Regions from separate parts of the Rhizobium oryzihabitans genome, predicted to be linked through region 1. Evidence: riboswitches for the same ligand, from Rfam matches in the RefSeq annotation. Region 1 holds a riboswitch; each other region holds the start of a gene.
What was found. A riboswitch is a leader RNA that binds a small molecule or an ion and turns the genes downstream of it on or off. The one in region 1 is predicted to bind cobalamin.
Positions count from the first base shown of each region.

Region 2: linked by a shared signal. The riboswitch ahead of nrdH (glutaredoxin-like protein NrdH) and the one ahead of G3A56_RS18790 (ABC transporter substrate-binding protein) in region 1 are both predicted to bind cobalamin.
Region 3: linked by a shared signal. The riboswitch ahead of bluB (5,6-dimethylbenzimidazole synthase) and the one ahead of G3A56_RS18790 (ABC transporter substrate-binding protein) in region 1 are both predicted to bind cobalamin.

Region 1 covers NZ_CP048635.1:453,768-458,346, reverse strand. Annotated here, with positions in the region: gene argE (acetylornithine deacetylase) at 1-365, opposite strand, end outside; gene G3A56_RS18795 (GNAT family N-acetyltransferase) at 595-1,473, shown strand; cobalamin riboswitch at 1,513-1,747, shown strand; gene G3A56_RS18790 (ABC transporter substrate-binding protein) at 1,914-2,936, shown strand; gene G3A56_RS18785 (FecCD family ABC transporter permease) at 2,933-3,961, shown strand; gene G3A56_RS18780 (ABC transporter ATP-binding protein) at 3,958-4,579, shown strand, end outside.
Region 2 covers NZ_CP048632.1:2,162,748-2,167,326, forward strand. Annotated here, with positions in the region: gene nrdE (class 1b ribonucleoside-diphosphate reductase subunit alpha) at 1-1,748, opposite strand, end outside; gene nrdI (class Ib ribonucleoside-diphosphate reductase assembly flavoprotein NrdI) at 1,736-2,134, opposite strand; gene nrdH (glutaredoxin-like protein NrdH) at 2,146-2,367, opposite strand; cobalamin riboswitch at 2,622-2,846, opposite strand; partial or broken gene G3A56_RS11295 (nucleoside triphosphate hydrolase) at 2,979-3,607, opposite strand; gene G3A56_RS11300 (ATP-binding cassette domain-containing protein) at 3,604-4,386, opposite strand; gene G3A56_RS11305 (ABC transporter permease) at 4,386-4,579, opposite strand, start outside.
Region 3 covers NZ_CP048632.1:480,275-484,853, reverse strand. Annotated here, with positions in the region: gene G3A56_RS02875 (NADP-dependent malic enzyme) at 1-541, shown strand, start outside; gene G3A56_RS02870 (DUF2865 domain-containing protein) at 677-1,783, shown strand; partial or broken gene bluB (5,6-dimethylbenzimidazole synthase) at 2,012-2,712, opposite strand; cobalamin riboswitch at 2,786-2,970, opposite strand; partial or broken gene G3A56_RS02860 (TolB family protein) at 3,168-3,997, opposite strand; gene G3A56_RS02855 (glyoxalase superfamily protein) at 4,183-4,560, shown strand.

The sequences.
Region 1 (4,579 bases):
TTCAGCGCCATGCGTGAAAAAGCCGGAGCTGCAGCGAGAACCGTGGCCAGGAAGCCCTTCATGTCGGTGGTTCCGCGTCCGTAAAGACGGTCCCCTTCGGTTCTGAGCGTAAAGGGATCGGAAGACCATTCCGGCTCTCCGGCGGGAACCACATCCATGTGGCCGGACAGAACATAGCCGGCGGCGTCGGCAGGTCCGAAGGTGGCAAACAGATTGGCGCGGTCGCCCTCGGGCCCCGGCAGCAGCGATACTTTCGCGCCGTGGCTCTCCAGATAATCGGCAATCCATCCGGCAATGTCGCCATTGGCGGTGCCAACCACCGATGGGAAACCGACAAGACGCTCAAGGATTTCGATTGCGTTCATGGCCGTCTCCGCTGGCCGGCCGCTTACGCTTGACCGGATTGTCATCGCAAAAGCTTAGAATGGTCTGCGGCGTTTATCTGCCGAAATGCGGATGATTTCGGTAGATTGTTGTGTCCTTCCAGTGCTTTCAGGAAATTCGTGCTGGTGAGGCTGGTTATCTTCGGGTGTCGTGGCTGGGCTGCCTGGACCGAATGACGGTTCCGCGCAGAAGGGATGAGGGCCGTTTGGTATGGACCTGCTCAAAGTCGATAGTTTCGAGTTGCGGACGGTGGATATCGCCGAAATGGATGCCGATCATCTGCATGCGCTTTCCATGGCTGTCGGGTGGCGTTATCACGCAAATGAATGGTGTTTCCTGCGCCAGTGCGGCGTTGGACTTGCCGCGCTGGACGAGATTGACCGCGTTGTCGCAACCGCGATGCTCTTTCCCTATGCCGAGGGTTTTGCAACACTCGGCATGGTCATCGTTTCCCCACGCCTGCAGGGGCAGGGCGTCGCACCATGGCTGGTGCGGCAGTTGATCGCGAAATTCCCCACCGTCTCCCTGCGGCTGAATGCGACGGACGTGTCGCGGCGGCTGTTTTCCGGGCTCGGCTTTGTGGGAGATACGGAAAAAGTGCATCTCCTTCGGGGAAAGCCGCTGTGTCCTGTCGAAATGCCCACACCTGGTAAGAAAAGAAGGATCGAGCCACTGTCGGAAGATCATCTGGCGGACGTGGTGGCGATCGACCGGCTAGCCTTTGGCGTCTCGCGCCGTGGCGTCCTCCAGCGGCTTCTGAAGGAGAATACGGGTTACGGATTGTTTGAGGCGGATCACCTCATCGCTTTTGCATTGCGCCGAGTGGCGGGGCGGGGCCACATCGTCGGCCCGGTCGTTGCGCGCGAGGAAACCGATGCGATCGCGCTGGTCCAGCGGCATTTTGCCGATCTGGATGATCAGCTGGTGCGCCTCGATGCCGTGTGCGACAGCGGACTTTTCACCGATTTTCTGGTGCAATCCGGGTTGGTGGTGATCGAGACGCTGACCACCATGTCGAAAGATGGGCCTCAACCGGTCGGCTCGGGCGCGGCGAAAATTTTCGCGCTGGCAGGCCCGTCTTTGTGCTGAGCTGCGGCACTATCGCAATTGACGCCCCGCCGCTTGGCCCGTATGTCAGAAACCGACGGTTCCTGAAGCCGAAGGGCAAAGGGATTAATAGGGAACATGGTGCGGGTGATCTTTTTCGCCCAATGCCGTGGCTGCCCCCGCAACTGTAAGCGGATTGCCGTTCATCCCCGTGACGCCTGAAAGCGTCATGCCACTGTATCCTCCGGGATACGGGAAGGCAGATGAACGGTGCATATTCGCGAGCCAGGAGACCTGCCGTCATAATATGGACCATCGTTACGGGCGGGGATGCCCGGAAGAGGAGCTGATTATGACCTTTCCGTCTGCGGAAACGTATTCCGTGCCCCGTTCTCCATCTCCACACACGCCGTCCGTTTGTCGCCACACGTTTTGATACGCGCCGCTTCGGATCAAGCCACCCAATTTAGACTGGAGAACATATGTTTCATTTCAAACACCTGCCGGTTACTGCCGCTCTTATGGCCGCCGCATTTGCCGCCGGCACGGCCCATGCCACTGAGACCGTCTATCCGCTGACGATCAACAGCTGCGGCGAGGATATCACCTTCAGGCAGGCGCCTTCGCGCACTGTCTCCGTTGGCCAGAGCACGACCGAGGTTCTTTATCTGCTCGGTGTTGCCGACAGGGTGGTTGGCACGGCGCTGTGGATCGGCCCGGTTCTGAAGGGTTACGAGGAGGCCAATGCAAAGGTCGAGCGGCTGGCTGACAATGATCCGAGTTTCGAGGCCGTGGTCGGCAAGAAGCCGGACCTCGTGACGACGCAGTTCCAGTGGCAGATCGGTCCGGAGGGTGTTGTCGGAACACCGGCGCAATTCGCCGAGCTCGGTATTCCCGTTTATACCTCGCCCGCCGATTGCATGGGCAAGGACAATTCCGGCGGCGGCGATGGCGTGCGCAACACCGTCTTCACCATGGACCTCATCTATCAGGAAATCCGCGACCTCGCCAAGATCTTCAACGTGCAGGACCGCGGCGAGGAAGTTGTTGCCGACCTGAAGAAGCGCGAAGAGGCAGCCCGCACCAAGATTGCATCGGCGAATGGCAAGCTTTCCGCCGTCTTCTGGTTCTCCAGCGCCGAGCTCGATATCGATCCCTATGTGGCCGGCCGCAAGGGTGCGCCGGGTTACATCATGTCCGCGCTCGGGCTGAAAAATGTCATCGAAAGCGATGAGGAATGGCCAACCGTTGGCTGGGAAACCATCGCCAAGGCCAATCCGACCGTGATCGTCGCCGGCCAGATGGATCGCCGCCGTTTCCCCGCCGATGATGTTGCCGTCAAGCGCAAGTTCCTTGCGACCGATCCGGTTGCCAGCATCATGCCGGCCGTCAAGGACAAACACGTCTTCGACATGGACGCGCAGGCGATGAACCCGACCATCCGCACGATTGAGGGCATCGAAACGCTGGCCGAGGCGATTTCCGCCGCCGGCCTCGCCAAGTGAACGGTTTTTCCGTCCATCTCGGCAGGGTGGGTCTGGCTTTTGCCGCACTCGCCCTGCTGCTTGTTGCGCTGATGGCCGGTGCGGCCATCGGCGAAACCGCCATTCCGTTCGATGTGGTGGCGAAAACCATCGCCAACCGTGTCTTCCACGCGGGTTATCCGCTGGAGCCGCTGGATGAGGGCATCGTCTGGAGTTACCGCCTCAGCCGCGCCGTCGTCGCCGCCTGTTGCGGTGCTTCGCTGGCGCTCGCCGGTGCGGTGCTGCAATCGCTTTTGCGCAATCCGCTCGCCGATCCCTATATTCTCGGCATCTCCGCCGGTGCGTCCACTGGCGCCGTCGCGGTGGCGCTTCTGGGCTTCGGCGCCGGGTTCCTGACGATGCCGGCAGGCGCTCTGATCGGTGCTTTTGTCGCTTTTTCGCTGGTCAGCCTTCTGGCGGTCAGGGCCGGACACGGCAACAGCGCCATCATTCTGGCGGGGGTCGCCGGTTCGCAGCTGTTCAACGCCTTGACGTCTTTCATCGTCACCAAATCCGCCAATGCAGAACAGGCGCGCGGCATCATGTTCTGGCTTCTGGGCAATCTTTCGGGGGTACGCTGGCCGGATGCCTGGCTGGCTTTGCCGGTCAGCCTTGCGGGTCTTGCGGTCTGCCTCTGGTATGCCCGCGCACTCGATGCCTTCGCCTTCGGCGGTCAGGCCGCAGCCTCGCTTGGCATCCCCGTGCGCTGGGTCTATGCGGTGCTGATCTCGGTTTCGGCGATCATGACGGCGGTCATGGTGTCGCTGGTCGGCTCCATCGGCTTCGTCGGCCTCGTCATTCCGCATGCGGCGCGCATCTTCGTGGGCGTTCGCCATGGGCTGTTGCTGCCGGTGACGGCGCTGACCGGTGCGATTTTCATGATCGTCGCCGATATTCTCTCCCGCATCGTCATTCCCGGCCAGGTCCTGCCGATCGGGGTCATCACCGCGCTCGTCGGTGCGCCCGCCTTTGCCTTCATCCTCGGGCAGAAAAGGGGGCGGTCATGAGATTGTCCGCCTACGATCTGCATTTCCATGCCGGCAACATCGAAATCGTCCGCGGCGTTTCGCTGGATGTGGGTTCCGGCCAGTTCCTCGGCATTATCGGGCCGAACGGCTCGGGCAAAAGCACGCTTCTTTCCATGCTGGCCGGCATCCGCAAACCGCGCAGAGGTCACGTCACGCTTGGCGAGGAGCCGCTTGCCTCATTCGGGCGGCGCGAGCTTGCCCGCAGGCTCGCCTTCGTGGAGCAGCAGGCCGAAACCACCGAACGTATCAGCGCGCGACAGGCTGTCGAACTTGGACGCACACCCTATCTCGGTCCGCTTTCCGCATGGTCGTCAAAGGATGACGCCATCGTCGATGCGGCGCTTGAAAATGTCGACATGGCGGACAAGGCGGATCGAAGCTGGCATCACCTTTCCGGCGGCGAACGGCAGAGGCTGCACATCGCCCGCGCGCTGGCGCAGGAGCCACATATCCTGCTTCTGGACGAGCCGACCAACCATCTCGACATCGGCCACCAGATCGGCCTGCTCGATCTGGTGCGCCGGCAGGGCCTGACGGTCGTGGCGGCGCTGCACGATCTCAACCATGCCGCCATGTTCTGCGACCGCGTCGCCATCT
Region 2 (4,579 bases), on a different replicon from region 1:
AATGCCCTCCAGTCTTCCTGCGTTGGAATGGAAATGCCGGCTTTTTCGAAGAGGTCGCGGACCTTTTCCGTCGCAGGCAGCCACTCCCGGTCGGTATATTTGTCGAAATACTCGCCCGAGGCATATTTGGAGTTTTCAAAGCCCTTGAAGCTCTGGCCCCTTTCCACGGCAAGGCGATTGCTGGCGCGGATGGCGTGGTAGGTCACCGTATAGAAATAGATATTGGTGAAATCGACGCCTTCTTCGGAACCATAGAAGATGCGCTCCCGCGCCAGATAACCGTGCAGGTTCATCTGGCCGAGCCCGATGGCGTGGCTGGCATCATTGCCCTTTTCCACCGAGGGTACGGAAGAGATGTGGCTCATATCCGAAACCGCCGTCAGCGCCCGGATGGAGGTCTCGATCGTCTTGCCGAAATCTGCCGAATCCATTGCTGATGCAATGTTGAGCGAGCCGAGATTGCAGGAAATATCCTTGCCCATATGGCTATAGGACAGATCGGCGTTTAACTCGCTCGCTTCGCTGACCTGAAGAATCTCCGAGCAGAGATTGCTCATGCTGATACGACCGGCGATCGGATTGGCGCGGTTCACCGTATCCTCGAACATAATGTAGGGATAACCACTTTCAAACTGGATTTCGGCGATGACCTGGAAGAACTCACGCGCCTTGATCTTCTTCTTGCGGATGCGGCTGTCGGCGACCATTTCATGATATTTTTCGGTGACCGAAATCTCGGTCAGCGGCACGCCATAGACCCGCTCCACATCATAGGGCGAGAACAAATACATATCCTCGTTGTTGCGGGCGAGTTCGAAGGTGATGTCGGGGATCACCACGCCGAGCGACAGGGTCTTGATGCGGATTTTTTCGTCGGCGTTTTCGCGCTTCGTATCAAGGAAGCGCATGATGTCCGGGTGGTGGGCATGCAGATAGACCGCGCCAGCACCCTGGCGTGCTCCGAGCTGGTTGGCATAGGAAAACGAATCTTCCAGCAACTTCATCACCGGAATGACGCCGGACGACTGGTTCTCGATCTGTTTGATCGGCGCTCCGAATTCGCGAATATTGGTCAAGGAAAGCGCCACGCCGCCGCCGCGCTTGGAAAGCTGCAGGGCCGAATTGATGGAGCGGCCTATGCTCTCCATATTGTCTTCTACACGCAGCAGAAAACACGAGACCAGCTCACCACGGCTTTTCTTGCCGGCGTTGAGAAAGGTCGGTGTTGCCGGCTGGAAGCGGCCCGAAATAATCTCATCGACCAGATCGCGGGCAAGCTGCTCATCGCCACGCGCAAGGGCCAGCGCCACCATGCAGACGCGATCCTCGTAACGCTCCAGATAGCGTTTTCCGTCGAAGGTCTTCAGCGTATAGGAGGTGTAATATTTGAAGGCGCCGAGAAAGGTCGGAAAGCGGAATTTCCGGGCATAGGCTTCATCGTAGAGGTCACGAACGAAATTGAAGGAATACTGGTCCAGCACCTCCTGCTCGTAATATCCTTCGGTCACCAGATAATCGAGCTTTTCCCTGAGGTTATGGAAAAAGACGGTATTCTGGTTGACGTGCTGGAGGAAATATTGCCTCGCCGCAAGGCGGTCCTTGTCGAGCTGGATTTTTCCATCCGCGTCATAGAGGTTCAGCATCGCGTTCAGCGCGTGGTAGTCCAGCCCAGTATCGACCGGTTTCTGGCTTGCGGCTACCGGCTGTTTGGCGTCCTTGCGCAGCGCGCTCGAGGTCAGCGTGTCCAAAATCGTTCCAATCCATGTTTGACATTGGCGACATCTTCCTCCGTGCCGAGAAGCTCGAAGCGATAGAGAAACGGCACCGCGCATTTGCGCGAGACGATATCTCCGGCGGATGCGAAAGCTGCGCCAAAATTCGTGTTTCCCGCCGCGATGACGCCGCGAATGAGGTTTCGGTTGGAGGGCTCGTTCAAGAACCGGATCACCGGTTTCGGCACGGCCCCTTTCGTGCCGCCGCCCCCATAGGTGGGGGTGACGAGTACATAGGGTTCCGACACATGCGGCACCTCCTCCTCGGCACCCAGCGGCAGGCGAAACAATCGTCGTCCCAGTTTCTGAAGGAAGCGATGCGTGTTTTCGGACCGGCTGGAATAATAGACGATCAGCCCCATCGCCCGCCGCCTCAGCTGATCGAGCCGATCATATCTGGACGGAAACCCGCCCAGTGGCGCTCGCCGGCGACGACCACCGGAACCTGCATGTAACCAAGGCCGCGAACGTGATCGAGCGCATCCGCATCTTCGGAAATATCGACGATCTCATAGCTCACGCCAATGCGATCGAGTGCGCGATAGGTGGCGGTGCATTGGACGCAGGCGGGCTTGCTGTAAACGGTGACGGTCATGATTTCCTCTTTCGAAGCCGCTTTTGCACACGGCTCAACATTGCCGATTGCGATCGCAATCGGTTGGCGATGGTTCTGTCATTCAGGTGGCGGGCACGGCCTTTAGCCGTGGAAAATCATTCTCTACGCCGACGAGCGCAGGAACTCAAAAAAATGCACTGGCATGACTTCACCCCGAAGCTTGTTCTGGAGGGGGCAGAAAAGGGCGCACGCAAATCATTTGCGTCAACACCTTCCTCCGGACACCCCGCCCGTGGACGTTTGCGCTCAAGGCAGGTCTCCTGACTTGCGGGTCACAACATCTATTCCGGCCTTCCCGGAGCTTTCGGCTCCAGTGACCCAAATCGGAACGATGCTCACCGCTTACAGTTGCGGGGGCAGTTTCGGCCTTGCTCCGCCATTAATGGCGTTACGCACCGAATTCCCGTCTTAGCTCCCGACGCTTGCGAATCGGAAGAACCTCGAACACCACATATAGTATATGAGGAAATTTTCTCGTCAATAAATAGACATGGAAAAGCCCCACCCTGTGGATCAAAAAGATTCAACACAGAGTCAACAAAGGCTTAACGATAAATGGAGTTGCCGCTCAAGACGGGAAAAGCGTTAATCTATTCCCAAATATCGATGCGAATATCGGCGGGGCGGGTGTTCTCGATTACCCTTTTTCCGTTGGGAAGATCGTTTTCAAAAAGTTTGGCGTGGATCGCAGCCGCATCGAGACCGTAACCCTGCCATCTGTTCCGCAGCCTCTCTTCGAGCACCGCGACGGACGGGCCAACGAAGATGGTGAGGTCAAAGCTGTCGGAAAGCGTGGTCCAGGGCGCTTCATTCAGCAGGAGATAATTGCCTTCGGCAAGGACAAAGCGTGTCTCTGGCGGGATAGCACGGGCGGAGGCGATGGCAATTTCGCGGGAACGGTCAAAAACCGGAACAAGCACCTCCTGTCCGCCCTTGCGAACGGCGGAGACGATATCGAGGAAACCACGCACATCGAAGGTTTCGGGAGCGCCCTTTCGCGGCAGCAGCCCCCGCTCTTCGAGAATGCCATTGTCCATATGAAAGCCATCCATCGGCAGGACGGCAGCCGTTTCGCTCCGCGCCAGCAGAGCGTCGCAGAGCGCATCCGCCAGCGTGGATTTGCCGGCCCCAGGGGACCGGCAATGGCGATGATGAAACGGGATTGGCCCTCTGCCCGCCGAAGAACGTCTTCGACGATCGTCTCAAGCTTCAGCGTCATGCGGCAAGCGTTTCCTTTGGCGCTTCCTTGGCGCCGGTCATGAAGGCAACGGCGTCGGACATGGTGTAATCCTTCGGATTGATGACGCACAGGCGCTTGCCCAGCCGGTGGATATGGATGCGATCCGCAACCTCGAAAACATGCGGCATGTTGTGCGAGATGAGAACGATCGGCAACCCGCGCGAGCGCACATCCAGAATAAGCTCCAGAACGCGGCGGCTTTCCTTGACGCCGAGTGCTGCGGTCGGCTCGTCGAGGATGACGACCTTGGAACCAAAGGCGGCCGCGCGCGCCACGGCGACACCCTGACGCTGGCCACCGGACAGGGTTTCCACCGCCTGATTGATGTTCTGGATCGTCATCAGGCCGAGTTCCGACAGTTTCTCGCGGGCGAATTTTTCCATGGCCGGTCGGTCCAGCGCCCGAAACAGGCTTCCCTGAATTCCGGGTTTTCGGATTTCCCGGCCGAGGAACATATTGTCGGCTATGGAAAGCGCCGGTGAGAGCGCGAGGTTCTGATAGACGGTCTCGATGCCAGCCTTGCGCGCCTCGATCGGCGAGCGGAATTGGACGGGCTGGCCCTCCAGTCGGATTTCCCCTTCATCGGGTGTCACCGCGCCGGAAATCGCCTTGATGAGAGAGGATTTGCCGGCGCCGTTATCGCCGATCACCGCCAGGATTTCGCCCGGATAGAGATCGAAATCGGCATGGTCGAGAGCGGTCACGCGACCATAACGCTTGACGAGATTGCGTGCTGTGAGAATGGGTTCTTTTGCCATCAGCCTGCTACCTTTCTGATCCACTGGTCGATTGCGACAGCCATGATGATGAGGACGCCGATCAACAGATAGGTCCATTGCGGGTCTGTTCCGATAAGCCGGAGGCCGAGCGAGAAGACGCCGACGATCAGGGCGCCGAAAATCATGCCCATGATGGAGCCGCGCCCACCGAACAGCGACAGGCCGCCGATAA
Region 3 (4,579 bases), on a different replicon from region 1:
CTTCGCGGGCCTCAGCCTGCTCATCACCCAGCAGGGTGCGCTGTTCCTCACCGACACTTTCGTCAATTACGATCCGACATCCGAGGAAGTGGCTGAAATGGCCATTCTCGCGGCCAAGGAAATCCGCCGCTTCGGCATCACGCCGAAGATCGCGCTCGCCAGCCATTCCAATTTCGGCTCGCGCGATTCCGAAAGCGCCCGCAAGATGCGCCGCGCCCTGAAGATCGTGCAGGAAGCCGCACCGGAACTGGAAGTCGATGGCGAAATGCAGGGTGGCTCGGCGCTGTCGGAAGCGCTGCGCAAGCGCGCCATGCCCAACAGCGTGCTGACCGGCGAGGCGAACCTCTTGGTCTTCCCGAACCTCGATGCCGCCAACATCACGCTCGGCGTCACCCGCACCCTGACGGAAGGCCTGCATGTCGGCCCGATCCTGCTCGGCACGGCCCTGCCCGCCCATATCCTGTCGCCCAGCGTCACCTCGCGCGGCGTGGTCAACATGGCGGCCTTTGCCGTGGTGCAGGCATCGCATCCTTCGGTGTGATGCGGGCCGCATTAACGCAATTTTGAACATGCTGTTGCCGCATTGCGGCAACAGCTTATGTTATCTTCCTGAAACACGGATTTCGTGAAGTATAACGCCCCTGCCACCGGCCGGGACATCGAACGGATCGAACAATTGACCCGGCGCCAAAGCCGCATCATCGGCCTCCTGCTTCCCCTCGTCTTCATCACTCCGGCCGCCGCTTTTGCGGATCAGGTCTGTGACACTCTCTACGCGCAATTGCGCGAGCCGCCGCGCGTCATCGGCAACACGGCCGAGGTGCGGCGTTATGCCAATGCGCTCACCCGCCAGAACATAGAAATCCGCAGGATCAAGAACGATCTGCGCCGTTACGGCTGCTCGTCAGGCAGCGTCATCATTTATGGCAGCCCCAATGCCGGGCTCTGCGCCGAGATCGGCGATGCGCTGGTCGATGCGCAGAGCGAACGCGCCGCCATCATCCGCGACCGTGACGATGCGATGGCAGCGCAGCGCAGCGACGACGGCGACATCAGACGCCAGCGCATTCTCGCCGCGCTCGACGCCAATGGCTGCAGCCCCCTTCCGGAAACGGAAGCACAGCTGCCGCCGGCTCCCGATGTCACGCGTTACCCCGATGCCTTCCGCCAGCAGGAAAATCAGCCGGGACAGGCCGGGCTTTCGCCCTATCCCGGCTCCGCCGGGGAAGGTGGGCTTAGAACCCTCTGCGTGCGCACCTGCGACGGCTCGTTTTTCCCCATTGCCGCCAATGCCTCGCCGCTTGATTTTCGCGCCCAGGCGGAGCAATGCCAGAAAATGTGTCCGGGAACAGAGACGGAGCTTTATTTCCACTCCATGACAGATCAGGAAACCGCCGACATGGTGTCTGCCGAAACCGGAAAACCCTACAAGGACCTGCCAACCGCCTTTGCCTATAAAAATGCCTCGGCAAAGGCACCGGGCTGCGCCTGCAACATGGCCGCCTATCACGACGAGATGCAGAAGCAGGAAGAGGCAGCCCGGCCGGAAGCCGAAAAACCCTATTCCGGCATCACCACCATCCCATCACCGCAAGGCGACAAGGCTCAGAAACCCGCAGAGCAGCAGCAGGCCGCAAAGCCGCCGGAACAACCGGTACCGGAACGGGACTACGATCCGAACAACAGCAAGGTCCGTGTCATCGGCCCGAAATTCCTGCCCGATCAGACTGGTCGGATCGACCTGAAGAACCCCGCGCTGAAGGGTATACAGCCGCAGCAATAGCGTGCTGTGGGGCCTCCCCCCTTAGGGCGGTCAGTTATGGAGCGAGCGCGTGCAGCTTGTTTCTTCTCCCCGACGGGGAGAAGGTCGCGGCAGCGGGATGAGGGGCAAGGGTGAGGTTTCATCGCTGACGTCGCCCCCTCATCCGACCCTTCGGACCACCTTCTCCCCGGCGGGGAGAAGAAACAGGCGGCAACGCTTTGCCTCTCACAGGCGAGCCCCAGCCTCCCTCTACCGCCCGCCCCACCGGTTGCGAAACACCAGTTCCTCCAGCGGCACGCGCTGACGCCAGCCCTTCACCGCCAGTTCCGGTTCGGTGTAAAGCTCATCGACGCGGCCGAGGCAGAGCCAGGCGACGATTTCGATATGGTCGGGGATTTCCAGAATGGCGCGAATGTCGCTGTCGTGGAAAATGCTGACCCAGCCGACGCCGATGCCTTCGGCGCGGGCCGCCAGCCAGAGGTTCTGGATGGCGCAGACGGTCGAATAGACATCCGTGCGCGGATTGTGGGTGCGACCCAGCACCACCTTGCCGCCACGCGTCGGATCGCAGGTGACGCAGATGCTGAGCGGCGCCTTGCGGATGCCCTCGAGCTTCAGGCTGCTATAAAGCGCCTGCTGCTCGCCTTCAAACAACGCCGCCGCTTCCTCATTGGCGCGGCGGAACGCCACCCAGGCCGCCTGCCTGACCGCGCCGTCGGTCACAAGCGTGAAATTCCACGGCTGCATGAAGCCGACCGAGGGGCGGAATGCGCCGCCTTCAGCAAACGCTCCACCACATCATCCGGCAGCGGATCGGGCAGGAACTGATCGCGCACATCGCGGCGGGTTTCTATGGCACGGTAAATCGCCTCGCGCTCGGCGCTGGAAAACGGGCGGGCAGGCGAAAGCGCGTCATCTGACGGGTTGCGCGCAGACGGATCGATCGGCATCGTTTATCCCCAACAATGCGAAGGCCGGGTGAAACACCCTGCCTTTTTCAACAACCTGCCGCCGTCCGCGCGGTGCGGTCTATCCTGTCAGGCCGGTCTTCTGACTAGGCTTCATCCGCCCCTCTCGCCTTCCCGAATAACTTCAGTGGCATTAAGAAAAAGGGCATCCACCTCACAGCGTTGGGCACGTTCCGGTCTTTCACCGGATTCCCGATTCTCCCGCCATAAACGGCGGGCACCTGACAAAAGAGCTATGGGCAAGAAACCTTGCCAATGCAAGCATCTTGGCGGGTGGTGCGGCAATGTGGCCATGGCATGCCTCACCCGTCATTCCGGCCTTGAGCCGGAATCCAACCAGCCCAAGTCCTTGGGCTGAGACGAGTCTTTTCACCGCGCAGACGCGCGTCTACCGGATTCCGGCTCAAGGCCGGAATGACGGGTCCTCCTTTACCGCATCACTCCACGGGGAAATAACGCACATACGCAAACTCATCCCCATCCGGCGACCAGTTGGGGGAATTCATCGTTCCCTGCCCGCCAAACAGCTCGAACAGCGTCTCCACATTGCCGCCATCCATGTCCATCAACCGCACGCGCACATCAAGATCGCGCGGGTGGTCGAAGACATCGGCGTCGTAGGAAACGAAGACTACCTTGTCACCCCTGGGGACGGGTGCGGGAACCAGTCGCCATAAGCGCTGTCGGTGATGCGCTCGACGCTGGAGCCATCCACCCGCACGCGCCAGATCTGCATCAACCCGGTGCGGCTGGAATTGAAATAGATCCACCCGCCATCCGGCGAATAATCCGGCCCGTCATTGCGGCCCTCACCATGGGTAAGGCGCGTTTCAACACCGCTGGCTATATCCATGGAATAGATGTCGAAAACCTGATCGCGAATGCCGCAATAGGCAAAGCTTTTCCCATCCGGCGACCAGCCGTGCCAATAGGACGGAAGGTTCCTTGTCATCAGCCGCGGCGTGCCGCCCGTCGATGGCAAAAGGTAGATGGCGCTCTTGCCAAACTCCACCTTGTCGGAAATGGCATAGAGCGAACCATCAGGCGAAATGCCGTGGTCGTTGTTGCAGATCGTGGCAAAGCCGGTATCGACTTTCTCCGGCGCAGCATCACCGGCAAGAGACAGGCGATAGAGCAGCCCTTCGGCGTTCAACAGCAGATATCTGCCGTCCGGCGACCAGTTCGGCGCCTCGAACAGCTCGGATGTCTGCCACACCACCCGCATCTGCCGGGTGCGGATGTTGAAGATTTCGATTGAGCTGCGCATGCTGCCTCCCGGGCCTGTCGATAGTTCGGAACGGCGCGACGCAGATATTCCATTTGCATCCGCCACCACCGTGATTATGATCCTAGGGCCGCAGGCACCGTCCTGCAAATTCAAATCGGAAAAAACGCCAGCGCTCCGGCACCGCCCGCACCGCTTCCCGTTTCTCCCAGATCCGAGGTTCCGCGATGAATACCATCGCCGATCACGGCATCCGGTTCGGCCGGATCGCCGCAATGCTTCCTGTCAAGAACATCGAAAAAGCCCGTGATTTTTATGTCGGCGTGCTGGGTTTCGAAAAGACCTTCGAAAACGGCAATCCCGTCGGCTTCATGATCCTGAAACAGGGCAATGCCGAGCTGCACCTGACATTGCAGCCCAGCCACAAGGCTGCGCCCTTCAACGTGGCGCATATGATGGTGAGCGATGTCGATGCGCTGCATACGCTCTGCAAGAGCCAGGGCTTGCGCATCATCAAGGGCCTGCAGGACAAGGATTACGGCCTGCGCGCCTTTGTGTTTGAAGACCTGGATGGCAACCGCATCGATGTGGGGCAGGCTATTTGAGATGAGCGAACGGCGCGGG